4 regions of the Ligilactobacillus hohenheimensis genome follow, and region 2 is predicted to be linked to each of the others. Evidence: predicted binding sites of a transcription regulator. Region 2 holds the regulator's gene; each other region holds the start of a gene.
What was found. The regulator LexA, encoded in region 2, represses DNA repair genes until DNA is damaged. The targets are predictions, from matches to a motif close to CNAACANNTGTTNG.

Region 1: uvrB (excinuclease ABC subunit UvrB) is a predicted target of LexA. The motif match lies at 1,975-1,988, and genes of this name have one in related genera.
Region 3: dinB (DNA polymerase IV) is a predicted target of LexA. The motif match lies at 4,432-4,445, and genes of this name have one in related genera.
Region 4: QOR60_RS06575 (Y-family DNA polymerase) is a predicted target of LexA. The motif match lies at 1,383-1,396, and genes of this name have one in related genera.

What each region holds. Positions count from the first base shown of each region.
Region 1 is NZ_CANCXC010000002.1:148,924-157,154, forward strand. It holds gene QOR60_RS04550 (glycosyltransferase) at 1-721, shown strand, start outside; gene QOR60_RS04555 (LCP family protein) at 840-1,832, shown strand; gene uvrB (excinuclease ABC subunit UvrB) at 2,041-4,044, shown strand; gene uvrA (excinuclease ABC subunit UvrA) at 4,060-6,906, shown strand; gene rapZ (RNase adapter RapZ) at 6,979-7,869, shown strand; gene QOR60_RS04575 (gluconeogenesis factor YvcK family protein) at 7,866-8,231, shown strand, end outside.
Region 2 is NZ_CANCXC010000001.1:706,372-714,602, reverse strand. It holds gene QOR60_RS03485 (arginine repressor) at 1-250, shown strand, start outside; gene recN (DNA repair protein RecN) at 254-1,924, shown strand; gene QOR60_RS03475 (IS30 family transposase) at 2,028-2,951, shown strand; gene QOR60_RS03470 (YbhB/YbcL family Raf kinase inhibitor-like protein) at 3,031-3,540, opposite strand; gene lexA (transcriptional repressor LexA) at 3,558-4,181, opposite strand; gene QOR60_RS03460 (DUF896 domain-containing protein) at 4,332-4,592, shown strand; gene QOR60_RS03455 (YneF family protein) at 4,668-4,895, shown strand; gene QOR60_RS03450 (lysophospholipid acyltransferase family protein) at 4,961-5,587, opposite strand; gene QOR60_RS03445 (tRNA1(Val) (adenine(37)-N6)-methyltransferase) at 5,691-6,449, shown strand; gene QOR60_RS03440 (GIY-YIG nuclease family protein) at 6,433-6,720, shown strand; gene rpsB (30S ribosomal protein S2) at 6,867-7,667, shown strand; gene tsf (translation elongation factor Ts) at 7,763-8,231, shown strand, end outside.
Region 3 is NZ_CANCXC010000001.1:104,376-112,606, reverse strand. It holds gene alaS (alanine--tRNA ligase) at 1-706, opposite strand, end outside; gene QOR60_RS00595 (DEAD/DEAH box helicase) at 953-2,296, opposite strand; gene QOR60_RS00590 (DHH family phosphoesterase) at 2,296-3,255, opposite strand; gene dinB (DNA polymerase IV) at 3,312-4,391, opposite strand; gene QOR60_RS00580 (hypothetical protein) at 4,551-5,060, opposite strand; gene QOR60_RS00575 (SPFH domain-containing protein) at 5,078-6,040, opposite strand; gene QOR60_RS00570 (NfeD family protein) at 6,037-6,501, opposite strand; gene QOR60_RS00565 (hypothetical protein) at 6,514-7,614, opposite strand; gene zwf (glucose-6-phosphate dehydrogenase) at 7,835-8,231, opposite strand, start outside.
Region 4 is NZ_CANCXC010000005.1:30,384-38,614, reverse strand. It holds gene QOR60_RS06575 (Y-family DNA polymerase) at 1-1,368, opposite strand, end outside; gene QOR60_RS06570 (nitroreductase family protein) at 1,524-2,165, opposite strand; gene QOR60_RS06565 (acetoacetate decarboxylase family protein) at 2,339-3,169, shown strand; gene QOR60_RS06560 (3-hydroxyacyl-CoA dehydrogenase) at 3,183-4,064, shown strand; gene QOR60_RS06555 (helix-turn-helix domain-containing protein) at 4,123-4,494, opposite strand; gene QOR60_RS06550 (MFS transporter) at 4,694-6,064, shown strand; gene QOR60_RS06545 (helix-turn-helix domain-containing protein) at 6,199-6,567, opposite strand; gene trpS (tryptophan--tRNA ligase) at 6,815-7,834, opposite strand; gene QOR60_RS06535 (pyridoxal-dependent decarboxylase) at 8,173-8,231, shown strand, end outside.

The DNA.
Region 1 (8,231 bases), on a different contig from region 2:
CAAGCAGCTGGGGAAAAAATTACTGGTTCATCAGCTCTTAAAAAGAGGGCTTAACAGTAATATTGACGTGAAGTGTGCTGTCAGCCGGGAAGCGGCGCAGTTTATGTTTACCAGGAATAGTACCGTTAAGTTGATTTTCGGGTTTGACATTAGAAAATTTGTTTTTTCAAAGGAAAACCGCGATGCCATTAGGAAGAAAATTAGTGTAGCCCCCAACGAGTACTTAGTGGGGTGTGTTGCGCGGATGGACGACCAGAAAGACCCGTTATACACCAACGAAATCTTCAAGCGGCTTGCAGGAGTGCGTGGGGTTAAGTGTGTTTTTATCGGGGACGGTAAGTACAAGGAAAGCATCATGCAGCAGGATCAGGGCAGTGGAATAATTTTTACGGGCAACGTCCGGGAGCCCGAGAAATACCTGAGTGCCCTGGATGCGTACGTCCTGCCGACAAGGTATGAGGGGATTGCAACCTCAATTATTGAAGCGGAGATTAACGGGCTAAGGGTGTATTCATCGCAGGAAGGCACGCCTAGTGAGGCGAAAATAAGCAATAATTTAACCGTCCTCAGCAAGCAGAACGTGGATGAATGGGGACAGCGTATTCTGGCGGACAGGGAAAAGGAACCGCACAGAACGGTTGCCCTGCAGGAGTACGCCAACTTCGATATTGTTAAGTGTACTAGGGACATGGAAGAAATATATAATCAGTGGCTCTCCTAGGGAGCGCTAGAATGGTTCCCGGATATGTTAAAATGGAGAAGACCGCTGTAATTACCTTACAGGGGTGGAGAACTGGATTCATCTTACTTTATGGAAACAGACGAAAGAGGCTAGTTACATGAATGACAATGAAAAATTATCGCGGACGCGGGATCACCATCAAGCTCCTAAAAAGAAGAAGCACGTTGTAAGAAATGTTATTTTATGGGTCGTGGCGGCCTTAGTTATTTTAACCGGTGCGGTTTCTTTAAAGGCATTCAATAACTTAAAGGGAATCACGAATAAAATGTACCAGAAGGTGGACGTGAGTGGTTCACGGAACACGGCGTCCTTACTCGCGCAGAAGAAGCCCGTTTCGATTTTAATTCTGGGAACCGACACCGGCGCCCTGGGGCGGCATTACAAGGGCCGGACTGATACGATGATGATTATGACCCTAAACCCCAAGAAACATCAGACAACGTTGGTAAGTATTCCGCGTGACATGAAGGTTGACCTGGCTGATTTTCCGCAGTATTCGCCGGCAAAGATTAATTCGGCGTATACCTACGGTGGGCCAAAGGAAGCTATCAAGACGGTTGAAAACCACTTCAACGTCCCGATTGACTACTATGTTTTGGTTAACATGGGTGGGCTTGGGAAAGCCATTGACGATGTTGGGGGCGTCACCGTGACGTCGCCGTTGACCTTTAGTTACGGTGGCTCAAGCTTTACGGAGGGTGAAGCGGAACACATGAACGGGAAGACCGCCCTTAACTTCACGCGGATGCGGCACCAGGATCCCCGGGGTGATTATGGCCGGCAGGAACGGCAACGACTGGTAATTACCGCACTGATGAAGAAGTCAATTTCCCCGTCAACGATTCTGAACACGAACTTCCTCGATTCGATTTCGTCCCAAGTAAGGACTAACCTGACGCTTGGTGATATGAAGAAGTTGGCATCGTACCGTGGGGCGACAAAGAACGTTAAAAGTCTCTACGCTCAAGGGTCGAACCAAACCCTTGATGGGATTGACTTCCAGGTTGTTTCGGTTCAGGAACGCCAGCATATTTCCAACGTTGTTCGGAAATCGCTGGGATTAGCCCCGTCAACGATTGACACTAAGTAGAGAATACGGACACATACTAAGGTTCTGGGTGGGACCACGGAAGGCTGTGACGGGGGTCACGGCCTTCTTGCTGTTTCCGCATAGTTTGGAGTAAACGGGCTGGGTAAATGCGTCCGGGAAAATGTGTTTTACGGGTGAAATGCGAAAGTATGTTCGGCGTGGTAGAATAGAATTACTTTAAGTTAGTACGAACGGAGGGGAAGCACGCATGATTGAACGGCAGGCGGACCGGCAGTTTGAGCTGGTGTCCAAGTATCAGCCAACGGGGGACCAACCCCAGGCCATCCAGCAGTTAACGGCCGGACTCCAAAACGGTACGAAGGAACAAATCTTGCTGGGAGCGACAGGGACGGGGAAGACCTTCACGATTTCCAACGTGATTGCGCAGGCCAACAAGCCAACGCTGGTGCTTGCCCATAACAAGACGCTGGCCGGGCAGTTATACAGCGAGTTCAAGCAATTCTTCCCGCACAACGCGGTTGAGTACTTTGTTAGTTACTACGATTTTTACCAGCCGGAGGCGTACGTTCCGTCCAGTGACACGTACATTGAAAAGGATTCCAGCATTAACGACGAGATTGATAAGCTCCGCCACTCCGCGACGAGTTCGTTGCTGGAGCGGAACGACGTGATTGTGGTGGCGTCGGTCTCCTCCATCTTTGGACTGGGGGATCCGGCGGAGTACCAGAAGCACGTGCTTTCCCTGCGGGTTGGCCAGCAGCTTGAGCGGGACGATCTGTTGCGGGCGCTGGTTGACATTCAATACGACCGTAACGACATTGACTTTCAGCGGGGGCGTTTCCGGGTGCACGGCGATGTTGTCGAGGTGTTCCCGGCGTCCCACGATGAGCGGGCGTTACGGATTGAGTTTTTTGGCGATGAAATCGACCGGATGCGTGAAATTGATCCGCTGACCGGCGAGGTGTTCGGCGACCGGGATCACGTGGCGATCTTCCCGGCGTCGCACTTCATGATTGACGGGGTCCACCTGGATGCGGGAATCAAGGCCATCCAGCAGGAACTCGATGAGCGGGAGGCCTACTTCGAAAAGGAGGGCAAACTCCTGGAGGCTCAGCGCCTCAAGCAGCGGACTACTTACGATATTGAAATGCTGCGCGAGATGGGGTATTGCCCGGGGATTGAAAACTACTCGGCGCCACTGGAAGGGCGGAAGCACGGGCAGCCACCGCACACGCTGCTGGACTTTTTCCCGGACGACTTTTTGATCGTGGTCGACGAATCCCACGTGACGATGCCGCAGGTGCGCGGAATGTACAACGGCGACCTTGCACGGAAGCAGGTGCTGGTGGACTACGGGTTCCGCTTGCCGAGTGCGGTGGATAACCGGCCGTTGAAGCTTAACGAGTTTGAACAGCACGTCCACCAGATCATCTACATGTCCGCGACGCCCGGCCCGTACGAGTTGGACCGGACCGACCACGTGGCCGAACAGATTATCCGGCCGACGGGGCTACTGGATCCCGAGATTGAGGTGCGGCCGGTGATGGGTCAGATGGACGACCTCGTGGGCGAGATTAACAAACGCGTTGCTCAGAACGAGCGCGTGTTTGTTACGACCCTTACCAAGAAGATGGCCGAGGATTTGACGGACTACCTCAAGGACCTGGGAATCAAGGTGAAGTACCTGCACTCGGACATCAAGACGCTGGAGCGGACGAAGATTATCCGGGACCTGCGGCTGGGTAAGTTTGACGTGTTGGTCGGCATTAACCTCCTGCGGGAGGGAATTGACGTGCCGGAGGTTTCCCTGGTGGCAATATTGGATGCCGACAAGGAAGGCTTTTTGCGCAACGAACGCTCGTTGATTCAGACGATTGGGCGGGCTGCCCGGAACGAACACGGGCACGTCATCATGTACGCGGATGAGGTGACGGCTTCGATGCGGACGGCCATTGATGAAACCAAGCGGCGGCGGACGCTCCAGCAGCAGTACAACCAGGAGCACCACATTACGCCGCACACGATTAAGAAGAAGATTAGCGCGGCGATTTCCGTAACGAGTGGCACGCCGGAGAATGCGGACGAACCCGAAAACGAGGTCGAGTTTAGTAAGATGAGTCGCGCCGAACAGCATGAACTGATTAACAACCTGGAGCAGCAGATGCAGCGGGCGGCGAAGGAATTGAACTACGAAGAAGCCGCCACGCTCCGGGATACGATTATGGAATTGAAACTACAGATTGGTGAGTAAACGGAAGGTGAAAGTGTGGGACAAAATAAGATTGTGATTCACGGAGCACGTGAACATAATTTGAAAAACATTGACGTCACGATTCCTAAAAACAAGCTGGTGGTGGTGACGGGGTTATCCGGCTCCGGGAAAAGTTCGCTGGCATTTGACACGCTGTACGCGGAGGGGCGCCGGCGGTACGTGGAGAGCCTGTCGGCATACGCCCGCCAGTTTTTAGGCCAAACCAGCAAGCCGGACGTGGATGCCATCGACGGGCTTTCGCCGGCCATCTCCATTGACCAAAAAACAACGTCCCATAATCCGCGCTCAACGGTCGGGACGGTAACGGAAATTAACGACTACCTGCGGCTGTTGTGGGCGCGGGTTGGAACACCGGTTTGCCCACACGATGGGCACGTAATTACGCGCCAGTCGCCCCAGCAGATGGTCGAACGCATCCTGCAGCTGCCGGAGCGGACCAAGCTGCAGCTGTTGGCGCCGGTGGTCCGGGATAAGAAGGGCCAGCATAAGCAGGTGTTGGCGAAAATTCGCCGGGCCGGGTTTGTCCGGGTGATGGTTGACGGGAAGCGTTACGACCTGGACGAGGTGCCGGAACTGGAAAAGAACAAGAAGCACGCCATTGCGGTGATTGTTGACCGGATTATCGTGAAACAGGGGATTCGCTCGCGGCTCTTTGATTCGGTGGAGGCGGCCCTCAAACTGACCCACGGGTTCATGACGGTTGACGTGATTGGTGGCGAACCGCTGCAGTTTTCCGAGAATTTTGCCTGCCCGTACTGCGGGTTTACGATTGGCGAACTCGAGCCGCGGCTGTTTTCGTTTAACGCGCCGTACGGGGCTTGTCCGGCGTGTGACGGGTTGGGTTACAAGATTGAAGTTGATCCCGACCTGGTTGTTCCGGACAAGAGCCTGTCGATTGAAGCGGGCGCGGTGGTCCCGTGGAACTCAGCAACGACGCAGTACTACCCGACGATGTTGCGGCAGGCCTGTCAGCAGTTTGGCATTCCGCTTGACGTGCCGTTTGAAGAGCTCAGCAAGGCCGCCCAGCACACCATCCTGTATGGTGCTGGAAAGCGAGAGTTCCACTTCCGGTTCCAGGGGAGCGAAATGGGCGGCGCGCGCGACCTTGACATGCAGTTTGAGGGCGTGATTCCAAACGTTGACCGGCGGTACCACAGTAGCGGCAGTGATTTTACCCGCGAACTATTACGTAAGTACATGACGGAACTGCCGTGCCAGCAGTGTCACGGCTACCGGCTGAACGAGCGGGCGCTGGCCGTGCAGGTCGGGGGCAAAAACATCGGTGAGGCCACGGAGCTGCCGGTGGTGGACGCAGCCAAGTTCTTTAGTCAGCTGACCTTTGATGCGCAGGACGAACAGATTGCCCGGCCGATCCTCAAGGAAATTAATGACCGGTTGACGTTTTTGAACAACGTCGGGTTGGACTACCTGACGCTCAGCCGGTCAGCCCGGACGCTTTCCGGGGGTGAGGCCCAGCGGATTCGGCTGGCAACCCAGATCGGCTCGAATTTGTCCGGGGTAATGTACGTGCTGGACGAACCGTCGATTGGCCTCCACCAGCGGGATAACGGGCGGTTGATTAAATCGCTCCAACAGATGCGTGATCTGGGGAATACCTTGATCGTTGTGGAGCACGACGAGGAAACGATGCGGGCGGCTGATTACCTGATTGACATTGGGCCTGGTGCGGGCGCCAATGGGGGTGAGGTCATGGCGGCCGGAACGCCCAAGCAGGTGGCCCGCAGCCGGAAGTCCCTGACCGGACAGTATTTAGCTGGGAAGAAGTTTATTCCGGTGCCAGCAACCCGCCGTGAAGGAAACGGGCACGCCGTTACGGTTTACGGGGCGGCAGCCAACAACCTTAAGCAGATTGACGTGGCGTTTCCGCTCGGGAAGTTTATCGCGGTCACGGGTGTGTCGGGCTCTGGCAAGTCTACACTGGTTAACCTGATTTTAAAGCGGGCGCTGGCCCAGAAGCTCAATAACAGTATGGCCAAACCGGGCGCTTACCGGAAGATTACCGGGGTGGAACACCTCGAAAAGGTCATTGATATTGACCAGACGCCGATTGGGCGGACGCCGCGGAGTAACCCGGCAACGTATACCGGCGTGTTTGACGACATCCGCGGGCTGTTTGCGACGACGAACGCTGCCAAGATGCGCGGGTACGGCAAGGGGCGCTTTAGCTTTAACGTGAAGGGCGGCCGGTGTGAGGCGTGCCATGGAGACGGGATTATTAAGATTGAAATGAATTTCCTGCCGGACGTGTACGTGCCGTGTGAAGTGTGCCACGGGACGCGGTATAACTCCGAAACGCTCGAAGTGGAGTACAAGGGCAAGAACATTGCCGAGGTGCTGGCGATGACGGTTGACGAAGCACTCGAGTTTTTCGATGCCATCCCTAAGATCCGGCGGAAGCTACAGACGATTGCCGACGTTGGGTTGGGTTACGTCCAGCTGGGCCAGCCAGCCACGACCTTATCAGGGGGTGAAGCCCAGCGGATGAAGTTAGCAAGTGAACTGCACAAGAAGAGCAACGGCAAGACGTTCTACATCCTGGATGAACCAACGACGGGGTTGCACACAGATGACATTAAGCGCTTGTTGGGCGTATTGCAGCGGCTGGTTGATAAGGGCAACACCGTGACGGTCATCGAGCACAACCTCGACGTGATTAAGGTCGCCGACCACATCATCGACCTCGGTCCGGAAGGCGGGGACGGTGGTGGCACGGTGGTGGCCACCGGAACGCCGGAGGAGATTTGTGCGGTGCCGGAAAGTTATACGGGACTGTATTTGAAGGACAAGGTGCGGAGCCGGACCATCGGGCAAATAAATTAAGGCGCGCCGGTTTTCCAAAAAGCCCTATGCTATAATGTTGAACAAACGTAAACCAGAGAGGAGGTTGCTGGGATGGCCAATGACATGGACCTGGTAATTATTACTGGAATGAGTGGTGCGGGCAAAACCGTTACCATGCAAAGCTTTGAGGACCTCGGGTACTTCTGCGTAGACAACATGCCCCCGTTGCTTTTGCCAAAGCTGATGGAGTTGTTGCACAACTCGGCGGAGTACAAGCGGGTGGCGCTGGTGATGGACGCGCGGTCGCCTGAATTTTATAAGGAAATCGTGAACGTCTTACAGGAACTGGATACTCAGGGCGGGGTGCAGCCCCGGATTGTATTCCTGGATTCGTCGGACGAGGAACTGGTGGCCCGCTACAAGGAAACGCGGCGGTCCCACCCGCTCGCAATGGGCGGCCGGGTGCTGGACGGCATTAAGAAGGAACGGGCGATGTTGGCGGAAATGCGCTCGCGGGCGTCGGTCGTAATCGACACGTCCACGATTAGTCCGCGGCAACTCCGGGAAAAGATTTTCCAGAAATTTGCTACCGCAGAAAGCGAACCGTTCCACGTGCAGGTCGTGTCGTTTGGCTTTAAGTACGGCCTCCCGATCGACGCGGACGTCGTCATGGACGTGCGTTTCTTGCCCAACCCGTACTACGTCCCGGAATTAAAGGAAAAAACAGGGATGGACAAGGACGTATACGACTACGTGATGAACTCCCCGCGGACCGAGGAGTTTTATCAGAACTACCTTAAAACGTTGCGCTGCGCCCTTCCCGGATACATCGATGAGGGCAAGACCAGCCTGACGATTGCGATTGGGTGTACCGGTGGCCAGCACCGGTCCGTGGCGATTGCCCGGCGGTTGGCAGCGGACCTCCAGCAGGATGGTCAGTACCCGGTGCGGCTTTTCCACCGGGATAGTCAACGGAGAAAGGAGACCGTGAACCGCTCATGAAACTAACAGTTCGTGGAAGAAAGCCCCGCGTTGTTGTGATCGGCGGGGGAACGGGGTTACCCGTTATTTTAAACAACCTGCGGGCCTCCGGAGCGGATATTACGGCCGTGGTGACGGTTGCGGATGACGGCGGTTCGTCGGGGATCCTGCGGAACTACGTGAACGTGGTGCCACCTGGCGATATCCGCAACGTCCTGGTGGCCCTGTCGCGGCTCAGTGACTTTGAAAAGGAGATTTTCCAGTACCGCTTCCGGTCCGACGACCACTTCTTTGCGGGGCATGCGATGGGCAACCTCATCATTGCGGCGATGACCGAAATGATGGGGGACGACATCTTCGCGACCGTTCAGAAGTTGGCGGAG
Region 2 (8,231 bases):
GTCTACCCTTGCTCGCCTTGAGCGGACGGTGCGGGGGGCGCTGGTTGGAGTCCGGGTGCACGATGCAATGTGTGCTCTGCAAGTCCTTCCCGGAAACGGTCCGGTGTTGGCCCATTTGATTGAGCAGGTCCAGTTTTCGACGGTTTTTGCGGCATTGGCAAACGATGCCGTGGTGGTTGTTTTTATGAATGATCCGGCAGCGGCTAAGCAGTTTGCTGACCAGGTGATGGCATGGCGTAAGGAGGTGTAGGGTGTGCTTCAGGAACTTGAAATCCATGATTTTGCAATCATTGAGCAGTTAAACGTTACTTTTCATGATCAGATGACCGTTCTTACTGGAGAAACGGGCGCTGGGAAATCCATTATCATTGATGCGCTCGGGCTTCTTGCCGGCGGGCGGGGACGGAGCGAGTTTATCCGTAAGGGAGCGTCCAAGGCAGTACTCCGGGGCCTTTTCGTTGTTCCCACTAATGCAACGGCCGTCCAGGAGCTAACGGATCGGGGAATTCCTGTGAGTGACGGTGAGATTCTCCTTGAACGCGACCTCACCCGGACGGGGCGGAACGTGTGTCGTGTAAACGGCACCCTGGTAAACCTGGCAACGCTTCGGGCAGTGGGCGAACGGTTGATTGATATTCACGGGCAAAATGAACACCAGGAGTTGATGCGTCCCGAAACGCATTTGGGATTGCTTGACGAGTACGCGCGGGAAACACGCCAGCTCCGGGAGCAGTACCAGGCTGCTTACAAGGATTACGAACAGCAGCAGCGCGCCCTTAACCAGCGAAAGAAGGACGAACAGGCCTGGGCGCAGCGGCTTGATATGCTTGATTTTCAGGTAAAGGAAATTGAAGCGGCGCACTTAAAGCCGGGCGAAGAGGAGGAGTTAGCCGCCGAAAAGGAGCGGCTCGTTAACTACCAGGCGATTCATGATGCGCTCGAACATAGTTACCAGTTACTGAACGGGCAGGCTGATGTTCTTGGTAATTTAGGAACGGCCATGGACGAGTTGGAGCAGGTTGCCCAGTATAGTGACCGGTTAACGCAGATTAGCGAAGCAGTGAATGCGGCGTTTTATAGTCTGCAAGACGTTGAACGGGATATTGCGGACGAACGGGATGATTCGGCGTGGGACGAAGACCGGCTGGACGAGATTGAACAGCGTCTAGACGTAATTCACCAACTGAAGCGAAAGTATGGTGACTCGGTTTCAGCTATTTTAGAATATTACGAGAAGATCAAGCGGGAACTTGCGACGATGCAGGAGGGCGACGCTGATCTCCAATCGCTTGAGCAGGACGTGCAGGCCGCTAAGGAAAAGGCAACAGGTCTTGCCGATCAACTCACCGCTGCCCGGGAAAAAGCGGCGCGGCGGCTTGAACAGGCGGTTCACGCTGAATTAGCGGCGTTGTACATGGATAAGGTTGTTTTTGAAGTGCGCTTTAGAAAAGACGGGTTAACCCCAAGCGGACAGGACGGCGTCGAATTTTACGTTCAAACCAACCCGGGTGAAGAGATGGGGCCGTTAGCAAAGATTGCGTCGGGTGGTGAGTTGTCCCGGATAATGTTAGCGTTAAAAACAATTTTTGCACACCGGAAAAACGTCACCAGTATTATCTTTGATGAGGTGGATACTGGGGTAAGCGGCCGGGTTGCTCAGGCAATTGCCGAAAAGATTCACCAGATTGCCACGAATTCCCAGGTACTGTGCATTACCCACCTCCCGCAGGTGGCATCGATTGCACAGCACCACTACTACATTGAAAAAGCGGTTCATGCTGGGCGGACGACCACCCACCTAACGGTCCTAAACGACACCCAGCGGGTTGATGAGATTGCCCGGATGTTAGCCGGAAGTACGGTAACCCCGTTAACCCAGGAACACGCCCGGGAAATGTTGGCCGCAACGCAAAAAGAAAAGTAAGGGGCAGATTGTAAAATTTAAGTTGAACATTTTAGTGGACAGAAAAACCCATAAAGGTCTTTAATGGTGTCGTTACAACATTCCATTAGAAAGAAGGACCTTTATGGGCACCACTATCTTATCATTTTCAGACCGCATTGTCATCGAAACGCTTCGTCATGAAAAGCGATCTCTTCGATATATCGCTGATTACCTGGGCTTTAGTAAGACTACTATCTTTAATGAAATTCACCGGTTAAAGGGTGAATACCATGCGACTAGTGCGCAAGCCGACCACGAAACTAAACTTAGTTATCGTGGTCGTAAATGCTCATTAACGGCTAACCTCAAGCGACTAATCGAAGACAAGATCAAGATTCAGAAATGGTCAATTGAACAAGTAGCCCATGTGGTTAGGATCGCCTACAAGACTATCTATAACTGGGTCGATCAAGGACTTCTAGATATTCGGATGACTGATTTACCTGACCATGGTATTCGTCGTAAGCGTGCTAAAGAAACCCGTGGGACTTTCAGTCATGGTCGTTCGATTGAAGATCGTCCAGCTGAAGCTTCTGATCGTAATATTGCAGGCCATTTTGAAGCTGATATAGTTTTATCTGGCAAGCGCAAAGGTCAAGCAGTAGCCACGTTTGTCGAACGCAAGAGTCGCCTTACTATCGTTAAACGGCTTGGTGGACGAGATAGCACTTCAATGACTAAGGCTATCCTTGAGTTAGCTAATCAATTAGGAACTAATCTCAAGACACTGACGGTTGATCACGGGAAAGAGTTCGCCAACTACCAATCAATTGAGAAAAATACCGGCGTGCCGTTGTACTTTGCCCATGCTTATTCTCCGCATGAACGTGGTAGTAATGAGAATCGTAATCGAGTGTTACGGCGATTTATTCCTAAGGGTCAGCCAATTGAAGAGATTAGTGATGATGAATTGATTCAGATTAACTGGTATCTGAATTCACGGCCACTCAAATGTTTGAACTGGCGAACTCCAATTGAGATCTTTTTGCTTAATCTGCGTCATTAAATTTGTTCAAGTTATTTATTGCAATCTACCAAGGATAAAAAATACGGAGACTGCGATATAGGTACAGCCTCCGTGTTTTTTAATCAGCAGCATATGGCAGTATAATTTGCGCCGTATCGAGGACGTGCCCCGTCATGGCATGCAACAGTTCGTTCATCCAGTATCCCTGCGGGAGGGAAAGCGCCGTGTCCAGTGCATAGCCAGTCAGAAGGTAGTCGTGCGTCCCGCGTGGTGGGCGGGGCCCCGTATACCCCTGGCAAATTTCAGCCGGTGCATTTACAAACCCGCTCGCATTACTGTTTTTCCCCTGAATAATCGGGGAAGAAAGGTGCCGACTTGCATCTTCCGGTAATGTGGGACTTGTTGCGGGAAGGTTTGCGAGGGTCCAGTGAATCCACGCAAACCCACACACGGGAATGGAATCGTAGTCCACGAATGTCAGGGCGAACGTTTGGGTTGCTTCCGGAAACGCAGTGAATGTTACCGGAAATGACCGGACTGGCCGCTCAGCGATTTGATCTTCACGGGGTGCCCGGCTTCCATACTGATCGGCAAGGTGACCATCAACGAGTGGAACCATAATTTTCATGGAATAACCCCCAATCACTAAATTGTGCTGCGGTAAAGGCCAACAACCTTTCCGAGAACGGTAACGTCAGGAAGAATAATCGGTGCCATGTTGTCGTTTTCGGGTTGGAGACGAATATGGTCTTTTTCCTTAAAGAAGCGCTTGCACGTTGCTTCGTTTTCGGCCGTCATGGCAATAATAATGTCACCGTTATCGGCAAAGCGTTGCTTGCGGACAATTACTTCGTCTCCGTCGAGGATTCCCGCATTCACCATACTTTCACCGCGAATTGTCAGCATAAAAAGGTCCTCGGCAGAACTAAATTCTGGCGGAAGCGGGAAGAAATCGTCTGTATCCTCAACTGCCAGAATCGGTTGTCCCGCAGTAACGGTTCCGATTACCGGAATCTGCTTGGCGTGGGGCCGAATCCCCAGCACTTCCTTGCCGGCGACGGTCACTTCAATGGCCCGGGGCTTAGTGGGGTCGCGCTGCAAGTAACCCTTTTTTTCGAGACGGGCAAGGTGGCCGTGGACCGTCGAGGTTGATGAGAGGTCTACGGCCTGGCAAATTTCGCGCACTGTCGGCGGGTAACCCTGCTCGTTAACGTGATTGTAAATGTAACGTAGAACGGCAATCTGCCGTTTTTCGGTTGGCTGAGACATTTCCTAACTCCTGTAGTAAGTAATTTCTACCGGTAGGATACCATAGAAGGACGTCACGGTGCAAACGGATGTTCGCACTGTGCTTGTACCACCCCGACGTTTTCGGTAAAATGAATAGTGACAAATACGTAGATGAAGGAGGAGTGGCCAGTGGCAGACGAACAGCGGGGAAAAATTCCGCAGGACTTAATTGACCGGATTAATGAGTTAGCCCGGAAGAAAAAGGCGACGGGTCTCACTACTGAGGAGCAGGCTGAACAAAAACGGCTGCGGGAAGACTACCTGGCACGGTTCCGGGCCAATTTTCGGAGCCAGGTTGAAATGTTGCAGGTATACGATAAAAACGGAAAAGAGGTTACACCGGAAAAGGTTAAGCAGATTCAGCGGGATCGCGGACTCCGGGACGATTGAGTGAAGCGGGTGTTGCCCCGCTTCTTATTATTATGTAAAATTACTAGGTGAAAGTTTAGAAAGGGGAATTTTAGGATGTCAACAGGGATTTGGATTCTAATTGTGGTAATTGGCGTAATTGGCGGGTTTGTAGGGGGCTTCTTCTTCACCCGGAAATACATGGAAAACTACTTCAAAAACAATCCGCCGTTTAACGAACAGATGCTCCGGACGATGATGGTGCAGATGGGACAACGGCCATCAGAAAAGAAGCTGCACCAGATGATGACGGCAATGAAGGCCAGCTACAAGAAGCAGAATTAATTATTACGAAGAAACAAAGAGGTTGGGACGGTCAGTTCCAACCTCTTTGTGTTATCCATGGAATGTTATTTTTTCGCTTTGGCGGGATCCTGGTAAACGTAGTTCGGATCGATTTGGTCGTCAAGCTGCTGGAAAGCAGTGTTCATCTGTTCAAGAATCCGCGCCTGGTCGTCCTTGCTGAGACGGCCCTGGCCGACGGTAATTGGATCGCCAAACGCAATGGCCGGCTTATGGCGTTTCAAAACGTCCCGGAACGTCAGGGGCCCCTGGTAAACGGCCGGAACAATCGGCACGTTAGCCATCTTAGCGATAAGCAGCACGCCTCCCTTTAGTTTTTGGGAGTGGCGGGTGCCGGACGGAAACATAATAAGGGAAATGTCGCGTTCCTTGAGCCACTTAACGGGCGTTTTGATTGCTTTCATACCCGGCTTACTCCGGTCAACCGGAAAGGCGTTGAGGTGGGTGATCAACCAGCGGAGAAGCGGATTTTTAAAGAGCTCCTTTTTGGCCATGTAGCAGAACTGTTTCGGGGTTGCCGCCCATGAGAGGTAGACCATGTCAAACCAGGCCCGGTGCGGGGCAACGAGAATGTAGTTTCCCTGAGGAAGGCGCTCCTTATTTAAAACGCGGGGCTTTCCGTTAATAATTCGGAGAAACGTGGTTCCGATAAAGCGGATAAACGAGAAAAACACGGTGGTCATTCCTTTCACATGTAATGTTAGAATTAAATCATGACTAGTATGCCGGATTTTTGCAGTGGGTGCAAGAAGAAGCCGGTGAAACGGAGGAAAAGTAGTGCAGGTAGAGTTACGGTCAGACGAACGCATTGATCAGTTGTATTCCCATGACATCCAGATTATTCAGAGTCCGCGGGTCTTTTCGTTTTCCCTTGATGCGGTGCTCTTAGCAGACTTTGCCCGCCCCGTCCTAAAAAGGAGCGGCCAGGTGGTGGACCTTTGTGCGGGTAATGGCGCAGTGGGGTTGTTTTTATCAGCAAAAACGCGGGCTGCCATTACGGCCGTTGAGCTCCAGCCACGGTTGGCTGATATGGCCCGGCGGAGTATTCTCTTGAATGACTTAGAAGACCGGATGAAGGTTTTGACGCTCGACCTAAACGATGCGTTTACGCGGATTCCCAAGGATTCGGTGGATACTGTAACGTGCAATCCCCCGTATTTTCCGGTCACCCCCGCAAGCAAAAAGAATCCTAACAGGTATCTGGCCGTCGCCCGCCACGAATTAACGGTGACCCTTGAACAGGTGATTCGGATTACCAGTGGCCTCCTCAAAACAACCGGGCACGCTTATTTAGTGCACCGTCCGGACCGGTTGGGCGAATTGATTACGTTGATGGGGAAGTACCGCCTTGCGCCGAAGCGGGTGCGGCTGGTATACCCGAAAGCGGGACGGGACGCTAACATCGTGTTGGTTGAAGGAATTAAGGACGGTCGTCCGGGAGGAATGAAGTTTGAGGCTCCCGTGATAATCTACGGGGAAGACGGCCAGTATACGCCGGCAATGAAGGAGATGTTGTACGGTGACGGCCACCAATAAGCAAAAGTACTATTTTTATGTCCTGCTGTGCGCAGACCAGACACTGTACGGTGGGTTTACAACGGACCGAAAACACCGGCTTGCCATGCATAATAGCGGCCGGGGAGCCAAGTATACCCGCACCCGGCGGCCGGTGAAGATGATCTATTCGGAGGAATATCCGACCAAGTCGGCGGCACTAAAGGCCGAGTACGCATTCAAACACCAACCCCGCCGCGCAAAGGTTACTTTTTTACGGCAACGCGGCGTAATTGTGCCTGAAAAGCGTTGAATTTTAGTAACAAATCCGGTAAACTAAGGAAGGCGTTGTCCAGCAACGCTAGTCTACACTCCGGTGGATGAAGACGGGGGTGCTCGGATGAGTCCTTGTTTTCGCAGAAACTGGAGGAAGCAAAAAACAATATGGAGGGAATTTCAATGGCAGTTATTACCATGAAGCAGTTGCTTGAAGCTGGGGTTCACTTTGGTCACCAGACCCGGCGGTGGAACCCGAAGATGAAGGAATACATCTTCACCGAACGGAACGGGATTTACATCATTGACTTACAAAAGACGGTTAAGTTAATTGATGAAGCCTACGATTACATGAAGGATGTTGCCGCAAACGACGGCGTTGTTCTGTTCGTGGGGACCAAGAAGCAGGCCCAGGACTCAATTGAAGAAGAGGCTAAGCGGTGTGGTCAGTTCTACGTTAACCATCGTTGGTTAGGTGGAACGCTGACTAACTGGAATACAATCCAGACCCGGATCAAGCGGTTAAAGCAGATCAAGAAGATGGCTGAGGATGGTACGTTTGATCGGCTTCCAAAGAAGGAAGTTGCTAAGTTAGAGAAGCAGCGTGACCGTCTGCAGAAGTTCCTCGGCGGAATTGAAGATATGCCGCGGATTCCGGACGTTCTGTTCATCGTTGACCCACGGAAGGAACGGATTGCCGTTAAGGAAGCACAGAAGCTGAACATTCCGATCGTTGCCATGGTTGACACGAACGTTGATCCGGACGAAATTGACGTTAAGATTCCGTCAAACGATGACGCTATCCGGGCCGTTCGTCTGATCACTTCAAAGATGGCTGACGCAATCGTTGAAGGCCGTCAGGGTGAAGACGACAACGACGTAACGGAGGAATCATTCGACAACAAGGATGATGCCAAGGCGGACTCAATTGAAGACATCGTTGAAGCCGTTGAAGGTGACAACGACAAGAAAGATGCTGAATAATTAATCAACAATCTTGGGCTGTCTCGGGAGGGCGTTAAGCCCGAACGAGGCGGCTTTTTATTAACAATGAATTAAAAGAAAGGGAGGCCACAAAAATGGCAAGTATTTCTGCAAAGCAGGTTAAGGAACTCCGTGACAAGACCGGGGTCGGAATGATGGACGCCAAGAAGGCGCTGGTTGCATGTGATGGTGACATGGACAAGGCAACGGACTTCTTACGTGAAAAGGGCATGGCCAAGGCTGCTAAGAAGAGTGACCGGGTTGCTGCTGAAGGGTTAGCGGACGTCGTAATCGACGGGAACACTGCTGCAATCCTTGAAGTTAACGCTGAAACGGACTTCGTTGCTGCCAATGACCAGTTTAAGACACTGGTTAAGCACATCGGGGCTGTGATTGCCGCTGAAAAGCCGGCGGACGTTGAGGCTGCCCTTCAGGTTAAGACGGACAAGGGAACAATCAACGACGAAATCGTTGAAGCAACGGCCGTAATCGGGGAAAAGATTTCTCTGCGGCGGTTCACGGTTGTTGAAAAGAATGATGATGAGCACTTTGGCGCATACATCC
Region 3 (8,231 bases), 600 kb from region 2:
AAACAATCCGTTCCAACCCCATCCCGGTATCAATGTTCTTATGCGGAAGTGGCTCGTAGCTGTCATCCGGTTTGTGGTTAAATTCGGAGAACACGATGTTCCAAATTTCCAGGTACCGTTCGTTTTCGCCGCCCGGGTAATTTTCCGGATCATCCTCGGCAACGTTGTTCATTTCCTGGCCACGATCATAAAAAATCTCGGAGTCCGGGCCACTTGGTCCCTGGCCAATGTCCCAGAAATTGTCCTCAGCTTCGTAGATATGGCCCGGAAGAACCCCGACTTCCTGCCAATACCGCTTAGCATCCGTATCCTTCGGGTAAACCGTCACGTACAATTTTTCCGGGGCGAACGCAAACCAGTCAGGACTAGTAAGTAATTCCCACGCCCACGTGATGGCTTCCTCCTTGAAGTAGTCCCCCACGGAGAAGTTCCCCAGCATTTCAAATAACGTGTGGTGCCGGGCAGTGTGACCCACGTTTTCGATATCATTTGTCCGAATTGACTTCTGAGAACTGGTAATCCGATGATTCTTCGGCACAACCGTCCCGTCAAAGTACTTCTTCATCGTCGCCACCCCAGAGTTAATCCACAAAAGGGTTGGGTCATCGTGCGGAATTAACGGCGCACTCTTCTTAACGTCGTGTCCCTTACTCTTAAAGAAGTCCAGGTACATCTGGCGGACCTGCGCACTTGTCAACTTTTTCATGGTAACAATTCCTTTCTGACGATAAAAAACACCGTTACAACGTAAGGACGCCTTTGCGCGGTACCACCTTACTTGCAACGATGCTCATCGTCTACCTCTTAATGGTTAATTCATTCAGTTTTAAGCCAGGGAGCACGGCCTGCCTAATTCTAGATTCGTCGCACCACCAGAATCCTCGCTGCAGAACACCGGCAGACCGCATATCCTGTCGCGTTTAAGAATAGCAAACGTCCCCTCGGTTGTCAATTACCAGTTATCCCTGCGCTGTTTACGCTGGGCCCGCATCTTCTGGCGCCGTTCAATCCGCCGTTTTTGCTGGGCGTCCTTGGCAATTGCCCGCTTAATCTTCTTCTTATAGCCCGGCTTATGCTTTTTCTTGGCCTTCTTAACCATTCCTCGTAGTTGCGGATCCATGTGATCCTGCCGTTTTCCCCGCTGCTGGCGCCGGCGCCGATCGTACGTATCCACTAACCGGTCGTTCTTTAATTCCTTCGGTTTGAAATGGATTCCCATTCCTTCAAGTTCCTGGATTTTACTGTCATCACCCGGCCCATACAGGGTAATTGCCGTCCCGGAAAGTCCGTTCCGGCCAGTCCGCCCAACCCGGTGAACGAAGAATTCCAGGTCCTGGGGTAAGTCGTCGTTGATTACCAGGGAAACCCCTTCAATATCAATTCCGCGGGCTGCAAGGTCCGTCGCCACCACGTACTGGTATTCCATGTTGTGGATTGCCCGCATCACCCGCTTCCGTTCGCGGGGCTGAATCCCCCCGTGAACGGTGGCAATACGCAATCCCTGGTGCCGCAGGTAGGTGCTGAGTTCATCAGCCCGTTCCTTGGTATTAGTAAATACCAACGCCAGGTACGGCTCACCCATGGTAAGCAACTTCAAGATCAGTTGGTTCCGATCCCGGCCCTTCGTTGACAACAAGAAATTATCAATCGTTGGGCTAATGACTTGCTGGTTTTCCACAACTTCGACGACCGGGTTTTCCATGTATTTCCGTAAAAACGGGCGGAGTTTTTCAGGAATCGTGGCAGAGAAGACCATCATTTGCAGGTCACGCGGCATTGCACCGGCAATGGCATCTGTTTCTGCCAAAAAACCCAGGTCAAGGGTCATGTCCGCCTCGTCAACCACCAGCATTTGCGCCCGGTGAACGTCAAGCGCCCCGCGGCGAATCAGGTCGTTAATCCGCCCAGGAGTTCCGATCACAATGTGGGGCTGCGTCCGCTGGAGTTTACTGATTTGCCGCTGCTTATCGGTCCCCCCGACGTAGTTTTGTACCACGATTGCCGGATTAAACCGCACAATCTGCTTAGCGGCATCATAAATCTGGTAGGCAAGCTCCCGGCTAGGCGTCGTAATCACAGCCTGAACCACCTGGGTATGGGGGTCAACCGCATTAAAAATCGGAAGAAGAAACGTGTGCGTCTTCCCGCTCCCGGTCTGGGATTGACCCACCACGCTCTTCCCCGCCATAATCGTTGGGATTAGGCGTTGCTGCACCTCCGTTGGGTGGGTGAAATTAATCGCCGCTAACGCCTTGTTGATAAACGGCTGAAAATTAAAATCTGCAAAGGTCGCCATTACTGGTGTTCCTCCTCGTACTTTGCTGCTAAGGCATCTAACTCAGCGACGTAGTCCGGAATTTGCTCCTCATCGTGCAAAACGGCCCCACTTGCCAGGGGATGCCCCCCACCATCGTGCTTCTTTGCCAGTTCGTTGATCACTGGGGCCTTCGACCGAATCCGGAGCCGGTACGTCCCGTCCCGCTGTTCAACAATCACGGTCCAGCATAATACATCCGCAATCATCCCTGGCAGGGAAACGGCGCTTGACGTGCCAGCATCCTTGATTCCTAACCGTTCAATATCCTCCAGCTTAATTACAACAAAGGCGGCATGGTGCTCCGTAATCTCCATGTTCTGGTATACAAACGCAGCTAAGCGCGCCTCGGGCAGGGAAATATCGCTTAACTTCCGGTTAACCGCCGGCGCGTCAATCCCCTGCCGGAAAAGTTCAGCAACAACCTCCAGCGTGTGCGGGGTCGTGTTATCGTACATGAACCGGCCAGTGTCCCCCACAATCCCGGCGTACAGCATCCGGGCTGCTTCGGGCGTCAGATGCAGTTTCCCGTGGCTTGCAGTCACGAGATCCACCACCAGTTCGGACGTACTTGATGCTTCCGGAACCACCCAGTTTAACGGCGCGTACTGGTCCTCTGCCGGGTGGTGGTCAATTTTAATGAGATCAGCCCCCGTCGTATACCGGGCATCATCAACCCGCGGGGCGTTTGCCGTATCCAGAACAATCACCAACGCATGCTGGTAAACTGCATCGTCAACCGTTTGTTCCTTCGCAATCCAATCTAGGCTGTGGACGTCCTGGCCAACCTGATAGACCTGTTTGTCCGAAAAACTTGCCCGCAAAATGGTCGCTAACCCTGCCTGGGAGCCGACCGCATCCGGATCCGGCCGCTGGTGGCGGTGAATAATAATCATTGGTGCCGCTTCAATCTTGCTAATAATTTCGTCCTGTACTGTCATCCTTATCGGTCCCTTCTTCAAAACCTTCCTGTTATCCAGTATAGCAAATTCCCCACCTAAAGCGGGAGACGGATGTTTTCAAAGGCAACGTCATCCAGGTTAGTCATTGTTAGCCCTAACAAGCGCACGTTAATGGCATCCGGTTGGACCATGTCAAAGAGCTGCTGCCCGTACCGCTGAATTTCCTGAACATCGTTTTCAAAGTAGTCATCCAGGGTAATCCGCCGCGTAACCGTTTCGAACGCCGCGTTCCGCACCTTGATAACAAGCGTCTTCCCGTGTTTTTGTTTCCGGTGAAGTTCACCAACAAGCCGTTCCGCCGTCGCGTGCATCACCCGCTCAACCTCAACGCTACTCATCAACGGCTGATCGAACGTCCGCTCGCTCCCAATCGACTTACGCTCCCGTTGCCATTCCACCGGGCGGGGATCAATTCCGCGAATCCGTTCGTAAAACAGGTGCCCGGCCTTACCAAAGTGGCGGATTAATTCGGCATCACTGGTTGCATACAGGTCTGCGCCCGTCTCAATTCCCATGGCGTGCATTTTAACAACGGTCTTCTTGCCCACGCCCCGGATGGTTTCGATGGGCAGGGGATCAAGGAAGGCCCGGACGTCCTCCTGACGCACGACCGCCACGCCGACCGGTTTGCGGTACTCCGACCCCAGTTTTGCCAAAAACTTATTCGGTGCCACCCCCACCGAGCAGGTCAGGTGGGTTTGCTCAAAGATGGCGCGCTGGATTTGGCGGGCAACGACGATTGCTGAGCGGATTCCCTTTTTGTTGTGCGTCACGTCCAGGTACGCTTCGTCCAAAGCAACCGGCTCAATCATGTCGGTATACTCGTGAAAAAGCGCGTGAATTTGGTCAGAAACCCGGTGATACTTGGGGAAGTCCGGCCGCTTAAAATGGGCTTGCGGACACCGCCGAAGAGCCTCCTGCGCACTCATGGCTGAATGAATCCCGTACTGGCGCGCAATGTAGTTAGCGGTTGCGACTACGCCGTGACCACCGGAATGCCGGGGATTCCGGCTGACCACCAGGGGAACATTTTGCAGTTCAGGGTGATCCCGCATCTCGATTGATGCGTAAAAGGCATCCATATCGACGTGAATAATTTTTCGTTGGTCAGCCACAAAACCACCCCCACAATCGTTCTTCTCTTTATTAAAACGCCGCACACGTGTTCGTGCAACCCACCGGTCATTTTATCCGCAAAAAGGGGTCAGGGCATCTGCCCCAACCCCTCGTATTTTCAAGTTCTTCCCGGTGAAGGACTTGTTTTAATTTAACACCTATGCCTGCTGCCCATGCCTAACCACGAGAAACACAATGGTGGTAATCAGTGCGGTAATGATAAAGATATTAGCCGTCGCAAGGTCGCACAGAAGACTAATTACGAAGAATATCTTATCCGAACCCTGGAGTATCGCCGCAGTCATCCACTGAGTTAATGCATTAATGGCTACATATTGCGTAATCCACCCTAAGATAACAGTTACCGCCATGACTCCCAGGGAGGTAAAGCCGCTCCGGCGAAACGGCAAAACATCGCGGAGCGTCCACCACGCTACTAACCACGCAATTAACACGTAAACACACCACGTAATGCGCGAAATAGCCACTTGTTCGTGAAGCAAGGCGCGCCCCAGGAGTGCTCCCTCGGTGCAATCGACTATCACCGCAATAACGGTCAGTGCGACAGCAACCATCCATAGGCGGGCAAGCACCCGCTTAGAAGGACGGTGCTTTCCTGATTGCTTAGGAGTCTTTTGGACACCATAACTAAACTGTTCTTGTCCCATTAGGTATTCTCTCCACGTTAGTTCTGCTCGTTAGTTGCATCCTGCTTTTTATTAGCGGCGTCATCCGTAACGCTGGCCTTAAAGACGGATCCAAGGCTAGCAATGTTTTGCAACTCACTCGGAATGACCAGTTTTGTGGCCTGCCCGTCAGCCAACTGCTTAACGGCCTCTAAGCCCTTCACGGTCAACGTCTGGTCCGTGACGTCTGCCTGACTGATTGCGCTTAACCCGTCAGCAGTAGCCTGTTGAACCTGCCGGATTGCTTCGGCCTGACCCTCAGCTTCCAGAATCCGGGACTGCTTTTGCCCCTCAGCAACCTGGATTGCTGATTCCTTGTCGGCCTGGGCCTGCAGAATCTGGGATTCCTTTTGTCCTTCCGCCTGCAGAATTGCGGCCTTCTTGTTTCCTTCGGCAGCCAACACCTGGGCCCGCCGTTCCCGTTCAGCCTTCATCTGCTTTTCCATGGCATTTTGAATTTCAGCCGGCGGCGTAATATCCTTTACTTCCACCCGGTTAACCTTAATTCCCCACTTATCGGTGGCGCCATCCAGAATGGTCCGCATCTTGGTGTTAATGATGTCCCGGCTCGTTAACGTTTCGTCAAGGTCCAAATCACCAATGATGTTCCGGAGGGTCGTTGCCGTCAGGTTTTCAAGGGCAGCAACCGGATTTTCAATCCCGTAGGTCGTCAACTTAGAATCCGTTACCTGGGAGTAAACCACGGTATTAATCTTAATCGTAACGTTATCCTTCGTAATTACCGGCTGAGGCGGAAAATCCATTACCTGTTCCTTAAGGGAATTCTTCGCCACCACGTTATCAACAAACGGAACCAGGAAGTGCACCCCGTTAGTCCAAGTAGCGTAGTAACTTCCTAACCGCTCAACAACCCAGCTTTGGCTCTGGCTAACAACCCGAATGTGGCCGAGTACGTATACGACCACCGCAACTAAAATCAGTAATAAGATTAAAAAGATCATTTGTTATCCTCCTGCTTAAATTTTTTCACCGTCACCGTCACGCCGTTTAGCGCGGTGACCGTTACCTGACAACCAACGGGTAAATCCTGGTCAGCCGTGGCCTTCCAGTCATCCCCCGCAACCATTACCCGGCCAGTACCATCCTTAATCGCGGTCGTTACCCGACCGTGCTTTCCAATCACGGTTTCCGCGGTATTGAGCGGTTGATAACCACGCCGTTGCAGTAAGTGCTTCGCGAGCGGGTGAAAGATTATTCCCAGAATAATCCCGGTTACTAAAAACTGAATTAACTGAACCGTGAGGCTAACGTGGCACACCTGTAAGCCCAAACTTACAACCGAACTAACAGCAAACCAGATTGCCACTAACTGGGTCGTAAACAATTCGATAACCAGGAAAAGCGCTGCTAACCCGGCCCAGATCCAGAGCAACATCGTTGGGGTTAATCCCAATCCATTCATTTCCCTCACCCCCTAGCTTCCAACGTAGGTCAGCGAAACAACGTTGGGGTTAATCTCAATTCTGGTTCCCTTCTTCAGGGTGACCGTGGTCGTTCCGTGCTTTTTGAGGTGGGCAAGCGTTGCAAGGCTATCCGCCTTTCCAATGTCACCCGAACCACTCAAGACCCGGACCTTGTACCGGCCAGCGGGCAGATCCTGTCCCACCGTGTACACGGCCGAACCAAGAATGAGGTTCTGCGGTTTTTGGGGAATCTGAACCCGCTGAAGGTGAACCGCGCCACTATCCACTTCAATCTTCTGGTCCTTTTGGATGGCCACCACGACACTCGTGTAGTGGTGCTTCTTCATGTTCGGACGATCATACAACGTGAAGTAGTCATAGCAATCGTTGCCGTCAAGTGATACGCCGGACTGATCGTCATCCCCAGTTGTGTCACAGTACGTCAGTTGGTAAACCCCCGGTTGAACATCATCGGTTGACCGCACAGAACTCCCGTTGTAAATAAACTGGTCGGCTCGCTGCTGGTTCTTAAGCGGAATCAAGGTAACAGTGTCACCCTTACTTCCCTTCAGCTTCACTTCGCGCCCGGCAGGCAAGTTAGCTGTCCCTTGAACAATGTCGTCCGTCTTGGCATCATCCACCGAGTAGACGTTATAGTGCGCCTCGAACGATAATTCATGAAAATCATCATCAAAATTCTTATTCGCCCGCGTCAACTTAACGGCGTACCGCCCGGGTTTAATCTGCCCGTTGTTATCAACCGTCGTCTTGATGGTTTGGTCGTCCCGGTCAAAGTGGATTACCTGGGGCTGCCCCGCCGTAACCGCCTGAAGGTCTGCGCCGTTCTTGGCCTGACTAACAAGCTGATCCCGCTGATGCTTGTTAGGTGCGGCAATCGCGCGGGGCGCCTTTTCTTGGGCTTGCCCCGCCTTCTTATCCCTTTGGACTACTTGATGATGTTTCTTAGCCGTGCGCCGTTCGGTTCGAGCTGTCTGGTGCACGTAATGCACCGCTGTTCCGGTCAGCCCAGCGCCCACAAGAATCACCACAAGTATCAGCCAGAACCACCACCGGCGATACAGTGGCTTTTTGTCATCCTTAATGGTAAACATTGGTGAAACTACTCCTTATCAAATTCTTAATAAACAAACTTCTCACAATATACCGTATTTTGAATAAAAAGTAAATAATTAACCCCGAATCTCCCCGTCACTTTCTCACTGGAACTAACTGGAAAACATAACGCTCATCACTCACCTTTGACCGAATAAATTCACTTTCTCCTTTACAAATAGGACCGTGACAACCGCCACGGTCCTGCATTTCACTTTCTTATTCTGGATCATATACCCAGAACTTTCCGTCCCGGGCCAATAATTCCATCGCACTCCGGGGTCCCATCGTTCCACAATCATAGTTCGGGAAGTCAGCCGGCGTTCCTTCGTCATCCCAAACCCGCTCAATGGCATCCACGAACTGCCACGAATAGAGCAGTTCTTCCAGATGGGTAAAGTTCATTGCGTTCCCGTAGAGGACATCCAAAAGAAGCTTCTCGTATGCGCCAGGAATCTCGTTTTCGTTGGCCTTAAACTCAAGGTTAATTGGCCGGATCGCAAATCCCTGCCCCTCCTTCTTGGTATTGAGTTGCAGTGACATCCGGGAATGCGGGTCCGCCTCAATCGATAACACGTTTTGGCGAATTTCACCGTACTTAAAAATCCGGGCTGGC
Region 4 (8,231 bases), on a different contig from region 2:
GTCTTCGGCAACAAGCAGGGCATCTTTTCCAAAACGGGTGCGAATATCAAGGGTGGCTTGTTGCAGTTGTTGTTCCTTATGATGGTCCAAGATAACCGGATGTTCAAAGAGGTTAATTTGAACGTATTCAGGAGCGTAGTCACTATGGAGGTCGACAGCTGTAAGGCCGATTTTACGAAGAAGGTAACGGGGCTCAACCTGGTCGCAGTAGGCTTGGCGGAGGGCGGGTTGAATAATCGTAGTTAAGTTTGTCTGGCACGGAAGATTGACCGTGACGTGACGCCGGTGTTCCGTTAAGGCGACCGGTGTTTTCTTATCGTAGCGCACGCTAAGGATAACCTGTTTCGTTTTCTGGTGGTACTCCGTTAACCGGAAGGCGAGTTCAGCGGCCATTTCATCGATAATGGTTATCCCCTCCGAAAAAGCGTACGGGCGGGGAAGCACTTGTCCAACCGAGAGACTCTGGTGTGCTGGTTGGTACCGTTTAATATCCTGAATGGTGATGGATTCATTTCCCCAGGCGTGGTCAATTAGGAGCTCCGCCCGAGTGCCAAAGATGTGAAACAGCAAGGAAGCGTTGTATTTCTGATCCAGCGTTCCCACCGAGCAAGCGGCGACATCGCCCATGGTGTGAAGCCCTAGCCGATTAAGCTTAGTCGCATAGCCACGGCCAATCTGCCAGAAGTCCGTGAGCGGTTGGTGATTCCATAGTTGCTTGCGGTATTCCTCCACGGAGAGAGTGGCAACCTTATACCCCGTTTGCGTGGGCGTTATCCGTTTAGCCATAATATCCATGGCAACCTTTGCCAGGTAGAGGTTGGGGCCAATGCCCACGGTGGCAGTAATGCCGGTTGCGGTAAACACGTCACTAATAATCCGGTCGGCGAGTTCCTGGGCGGTACAGTGATACAGCGTCAGGTACGCGGTGGCATCGATGAATGCTTCGTCGATCGAGTAAATATGAATGTCTTCCGGCGCAACGTAGTTCAGATAAATTTCAAAAATTTGCGCACTAATGTTCTCATACAGTTCCATCCGGGGTTGCGCAATGACAAAGTCTAGCCCCATCGCAGGGTTGCGCAGAATATCAGGCCGGGAGGTTGACGAATAAACCAACCGGTTACCAAGAACGCGCTGGGCCCGGCGGTGGTTAAACTGCTGAACAAGTTCCTTAACCTGGAATAACCTGGGCCGGCCAGGGACGCCAAACGCTTTGAGCGCGGGGGAAACCGCCAGACAGATGGTTTTGTCAGTCCGGGTTTCGTCCGCAACGACAAGGTTCGTGGTGAGCGGGTCAAGCCCCCGTTGGCGACATTCGACGCTGGCGTAAAAGGATTTTAAGTCAATTGCAATGTAGACCTTTTTCATGTTATCTCTCCTTACGAACATGTGTTCGCATATAATAATATAATCATTTTCCAGTAGGAAAGCAACGGTTAAATTAGGAGAAAAGTGCGTAGTTAATAGCAAAAAAGCGTCAGCCCCGGCTTCCCGGAGCTGACGCTGAATCACTTTAAAATGAACTATTGAAATTCCAGAACATCCTGAACGGCGTACCGTTCCGACGTAATTTCATGGGCATTCGGGTCAGGTTTTCCAACCGCAATCCCCAGCGCCGGAACGTACCGGTTGGGGTCAAGACCGAGCGCGGCGGCCGCCTTCTTAGCATCGTAACCGCCAAGGGGATTAGCTTCATATCCGTGTGCCCGGATGGTCAATAGGAGTTGCATGGCAGCAAGGCTACTGTCAATTAAGGCATCGGCAGTGAGGAACTGTTTGTCCGCGTGTTCGTACAGCGGGAGGAATGTTTGGAGAATTTCGTCCAGCCGTTCCTTCGTGATTTGGTGTTCGGTGTACATTTTTTGCCACAGGGCGCGGTATTTCTTAAACGCATCGGTGTCGCCAAAGACCATAATCATTGCGGAACAGGAGTCTAGCTGAGGAAGGTTGAACTTCATGAAGAAGGAACGCAGTTTGTCCTTTCCTTCGGGAGTATCGACAACGACAAAGTGCCAGGCCTGCAGGTTGCAGGATGATGGCGCGGTGATCGCCTCCTGTACCATTTGCTGAAGTTCGTCCCGGGGAATCTTCACTGATGAATCAAAGTGGCGAACAGAATGCCGGTGGAGCATAATGTCCTGAAAATCATTGTTAGTAAATTGCATGGGATAACCTCCTTAAACGTTAACCAATAAGTAACCGCTTTCGTTAATATTATAACATTCCTGCAACGGCTTAACCGGAAAATATTTTTGTTCCCTTTTGTTTTCTGCTCCAACTAAGTATAATAATGGTGGTATTAGGGAATAGTCAGCTTTATTAATGGGGGATGATGAAATTGACGAGTTACTTAGCTAGTCAAAATGCAGTGCGGGGATTTCTAGACAGCCCGGATATGCGGGAACAGGAAGGCGTGATGTTTGCCTACGCGGCGGATGCGGCGACGTTACAACGGTTGGTCCCAGCACCGCTGCGGGTGGCAGCGCCGGTCGTTGCCGGCTACGTGACGCATATGGGAAACCCGTCGTTTGCGCGGCCGTATGATGAGGCGGTGCTGTACACGATGGTGGCGTACCAGGACAAAATGGTTGGGGCGTACCCGTTTGGATTATTCTTAGCCGGTTCGGGCGCAGAAATGGCGTTGGTTGCTGGCCGGGAGGGGGCAAGCATTCCTAAGAAGCTCGCTGATCAGATTCAGATTAAGCACGACGATACGGGAGTACGAGCGCAGGTCATCCGGCACGGGACCACGTTAATGGACGTCCACGTAACGTCGGGAATGCCGAATGATCCTGAGCAGGCCCAGCAGTTGTTTGGCCCGCAGTTGCGGTTAAACCACCCGGTTGAGACGATTAATTTCTTTGTGGACTACCAGCTGGCGCAGCAGGAGGACGGGACGAACCGGTTTACGAATACCCGGTTACTGGCGACCCAGACGACAAACATTACGACCGCCTTCACTCCGGGCAAACTCGCGCTAACGCTGACGTCGAGCGCGGATGATCCGGTTGGTGAGTTAGCGGTGCAGCACTTAATTGGCGGGGGGACGTACACGATGGCTTCCGCTAAGATGCATCAAACAACGGTGCTGACCCAGTTGGACGCCGTAAAGGTGGCGCCGTACTTAATCACCGGGCGCTATGACCAAAGTATTTTAAGTAATAATTAGGGGGAATTAAGTCATGACCATTGAAAACGTAACGATTGCTGGGGCGGGAACCTTAGGAAGCCAGATTGCATTTCAGTCTGCCCTTTGCGGCCACCAGGTGCGTATTTGGAACCCGCACCCGGAGCGGGCAGAACGGCGGCTGGAGGCCTTGCGCCCGTTTTACAAGCGGGACGTTCATCTCACGGATGAACAGTTTGATGAGGCGTTAGCCCGGATTATTTCCATCACGAACGACTGGGAGCAATCATTCCAGGATGCTGACCTGGTAATTGAGGCCGTACCGGAAAGCTTGGAGGTAAAGGAGGAGTTCTACCACCACCTGGCAGAGGTACTTCCGCCAGCAGCGCTAATTGCCAGCAATTCGTCAACGTTTGTTCCGAGCCAACTGGTTAAGTTTGTTGACCGGCCGGAGAAGTTCCTGCACCTGCACTTTGCTAACCATATCTGGCAGTTTAATACCGCTGAAATTGTTGGCAATGCGCAGACAAAGCCGGAAGTAATTGACGCGGTGGTGGCGTTTGCCAAGAGCATTAAGATGCTGCCGATTGTTCTGAAGAAGGAACAGCCGGGGTACATTATGAACTCGTTGTCGGTTCCGTTCTTAAACGCAGCGCTCGGGCTGTGGGTGAAGGGGGTTGCGGACCCGATGACGATTGATAAGGACTGGATGAACTCAACGGGATCGCCGATGGGGCCGTTTATGTCAATGGATATGATTGGTCTCCGGACGGTTTGGGCGATTTACAATGCACATGCGGATGACCCGGCTTCCCAAGCGATTGCCGCAAAAATTAAGGAAATGGTTGACCAGGGACACTATGGCATCGAGGCCGGACAGGGCTTCTACACGTACCCGCACCCGGCATTTGAAGATCCTGATTTTTTGAAGGGCTAGGAAACAATATGTAAGTTACGGGCAGCGCCTGAAAGGGAGCTGCCCGTTTTTTTGCGTTTTAACGGGAACGTTGTGGGTTAGTTAAACGGATGATCTCCTTAATTGCAGGGATAAGTGCAACGGAAACTTTATTCAGTTCCGTAGAATTTAACTCAAAGATAATTTGAATTAGTTTTTGCGCCGCAACGGGGAGTTCGTTATACCGTTCGTCATGGTAATCATCATTAAAAAGCTGCGCCATGGTGATGTCAAGCGCATTGCAGATGTTAATTAGCCGGTGCAACGTAATGTTGTAATCAGGACTACTTTCGACCCGGCTAATGTATGTCGTCGGAACGTTGGATAGTTCAGCTAGTTGTTCTTGGGTGAGGTGATGTTTAAGGCGCTCTTCTTTAATGCGCGGGCCAATCGGAAAATGCTGTGAATACATAGATAATCCCTTCAATTTTAGTTTGGTGTTATATCCGTAACTTAAACGAAAAGCCGAACTTTATTAATCGCATATTTGACAAATTGTATGTTAAGTATTCATATATGATAGGTTGGGTGGTAGAATAATGGCTGTAGGAACATGTTGCTATTATTTTTAGGATGTTTTGTAAGCGCTATCTAAAAAAGGGGAATTATCATTGTTTAAATTTTTGAAGCCCGCACCTATTAGTTCTCATAAGGTTGAGCAGGATAAAATTCACTCAACATATACGAAGAGAAGAATAAGTGTATTCATTAGTATATATATTGCCTATGCTGCTTATTATATTGTGCGTGATAACTTTACTATTAGTCAGCCGTATTTAATGCACTATTATCATTTTTCTAAGGCGTCATTAGGATTAGTGCTATCATGTCTGGCGATTTCTTATGGTTTATCCAAGTTTGTCATGGGTGCTTTAGCAGATAAATGTAATCCACGTTTTTACATTGCCACAGGATTAATTGCTTCGTCAGTGTTAGATTTTCTATTCGGGACAACTAAGAATATAGCTGTCATGATGGGCTTAATTATATTTATGGGAATCTTTCAAGGAATGGGAGCGCCTGCTGCACACAAAACGCTGGCTGTGTGGTTTTCTAATAAGGAGCGGGGGACTTTCGTTTCAGCTTGGAATACATCGCATAATGTTGGTGGGGGAATAATCCCGTTGATTGTATCTGGTGCGTTAGTTTTATTTGGATTACATAATTGGCATTCAATTTTCTTCTTCCCAGCAATGATTTCGATTATTTTGGCAATAATTGTAATTGTTTTTGGAGCTGATACACCTGAAAGTGTGGGATTACCCCCTATTGAGGAATACAAAAAAGAAGATTTTGGAAACGTAAAGGCCGTTAAAGCGCATAATGATATTCCGTTGTGGAAGATTGTTAAAAATTGTATTTTAAAGCGTCCAATTATTTGGATTTTGGCGGTAGCTAATGCAGGAGTATACATTATCCGTTACGGGGTAGAGAATTGGATTCCTATCTACTTACATGTAATGAAGGGATTCACGTTAGCACAAGCGCGGAATTGTTTTTCAATTTATGAATTTGCAGCTATTCCAGGAACTATTCTTTTAGGAATTATTAGTGATAAATTACTTAAAGGGAAACGTGCTGCACTGTGTGCAATGTTAGTAACGTTATTAGGATTGACGTTTGTTGGCTATTGGTTTACGACTAGTCATTCCTTTATTTACTGCGAAGTTGGTTTGATGGGGATTCTAGTATATGGCCCGCAGTGTTTAATTACTGTGTTGACAATCGATTTAGTTCCGAAATTTGCGGTTGGTGGGACGGATGGCTTTGTTGGTCTATTTGGATATATTTTTGGTGAGGTGACAGCATCGTACGTTATCGGAAAATTAATTGATGTAATTGGATGGAAGGCTAACTTCACCACGATTATCGTAGCAGCTATTTTGTGTGTTGTATGTTTTTTGATTCTTATTCGGGGCGAGCGAACCGTTGGTCAAAATTTAGAGAAGGTATATCAACAATTGGGGATAGCAGAGCATTAGCTTATTAAAGTGCTGTCCGCAAGACGTAGTGGATCATTGTAAAATAAAAGCTTGATAAAAAATCCTGTTGGTTTTAGTCAAATTGACTATTACCAGCAGGATTTATTTTACGCTAATTACCTATAAATCAGGAATTAATTAGCATGATAATGACTTTGTGATAAACTACGAAATTCGCGAATAAGAGGGATTAAATCAGTTGATAATTTATCCAAATCGGGTGGGTTGATATCCTTCAGAAGTTGAATCAGCGTTAGCGTTGATTTTGGAAAACCCATAAGTGCTTGGGTAGGATCATCGTTGACCAATTCAGAAATAGAAATATTCATGGCATTACATATTTTAATGATGTTTGTAATGCTAATATTATCCATTTGTCCACGCTCTAATTTTGAGATAAAGTTAACTGATAAACCACTCAATTCTGCAAATTTTTCTTGTGTTAGTCCTTTTTTAGTACGTAATCGTCGAATCTGCGTTCCAATATCAAAATGCTCGTACATAAATTTGCTCCTAAGTGTACTTTGATAACTTAAGAGTAAGAAAATATTAATTATAGTAACACTTAGTAAAGTAATTACCTTTCAATTTTCTGTGATTATAATCACGGATATAGCGCTTAAGGCTAACTCATTTACGAAAGTAAGCGAATAAACGTTTAAAAAGATATCACCCTAAAAGAAGTTAGGGCGGTATCCAATTTATATTGAGGTATTAATCAATTATCAAAAATAAGAGGTGTTTTATTAGTTAGTTGAAATAATTGATTCCCATAACCTGTTTTACTTCGTTAAGAGTCTGAGCCGCGACTTTGTTTGCTTTACGACAGCCCTCATGGAGCATTTCGTAAACTGCAGGAATATCCTTTGAATACTCAATACGACGCTCGCGGATTGGTTTTAGCACGTCATTCAATACTTCAAACAGGTACTTTTTAAGTTTAACGTCACCTAATCCGCCACGCGTGTAATGGTCTTTTAAATCTTGAATCGTGGCTTTATCTTTCTCAAAAATATCAAGATATGTGAAAACAATATTTCCTTCAATATTTCCAGGATCTTCAACATGAATGTGGTTCGGGTCAGTATAAACAGACATTACCTTTTTATACAAAGTGTCTTCATCGTCTGATAAATAAATGGTGTTGCCAAGTGATTTACTCATTTTAGCGTTACCATCCAACCCTGGGATTCTCCCTTCGCCTTGTGGGGGGAAGACCCCTTCAGGTTCTACAAGAACATTTCCGTAAATCGAATTGAACGAGCGAACAATTTCCCGAGTTTGTTCAAGCATGGGCTCTTGATCATCACCTACTGGTACAAGGTTAGCCTTAAACGCAGTAATATCTGCAGCTTGACTAACAGGGTAGGTGAAGAAGCCTGCAGGAATTGAACGTTCAAAATTCTTTTGTTTAATTTCGGCCTTTACTGTAGGGTTACGTTCAAGACGGGAAACTGTTACTAGGTTTAAGTAATATAAGTTTAATTCAGACAAAGCAGGGATCTGTGATTGAACGAAAATGGTAGTTTTCGTGGGATCAAGACCGACTGCAAGGTAATCCAAAGCAACCTGAATAAGACTATTCCTGATTTTTTCGGGATCACGAGCATTATCAGTTAATGCTTGTTGGTCGGCAATCATCACGTACATTTGGTAATTGCCGGTATTTTGCATCTCAACTCGCTTTTTAAGCGAGCCAACATAGTGTCCAATGTGTAACTTTCCGGTAGGTCTGTCTCCGGTTAGTACAACCTGTTTTTTCTTTTCCACTGTTACTCAACTCCTTTTTATAAACAAAAAAGCCCTATTTCTTGACGAAATAGGACGAGAACTCCCGCGGTGCCACCTAAATTATAAAGTAACTAACTTTATCACTTAATTAAGTCGATTTAATTGAAAGTTATGGCTCCAATTCATCCTTTTATTGTTTCTCTCAGCATTTGAAACATCTCTGTAATTGGATTACTACGCACCGTAACTTGATATTGATAATAGCATTAAAAAATATTTTGTCAAGTTACTATAATAATTGCTCGATATGTATTATAATACACGTGTAGGTTAGAAGAAGCGCTTCCATAACCATACAAAAATAAGAGGTGTTAATTATGAACGACAAGAAGGATTACAAGAACATGGATCTTTCGGCCTACTTTATTGGGCCTAA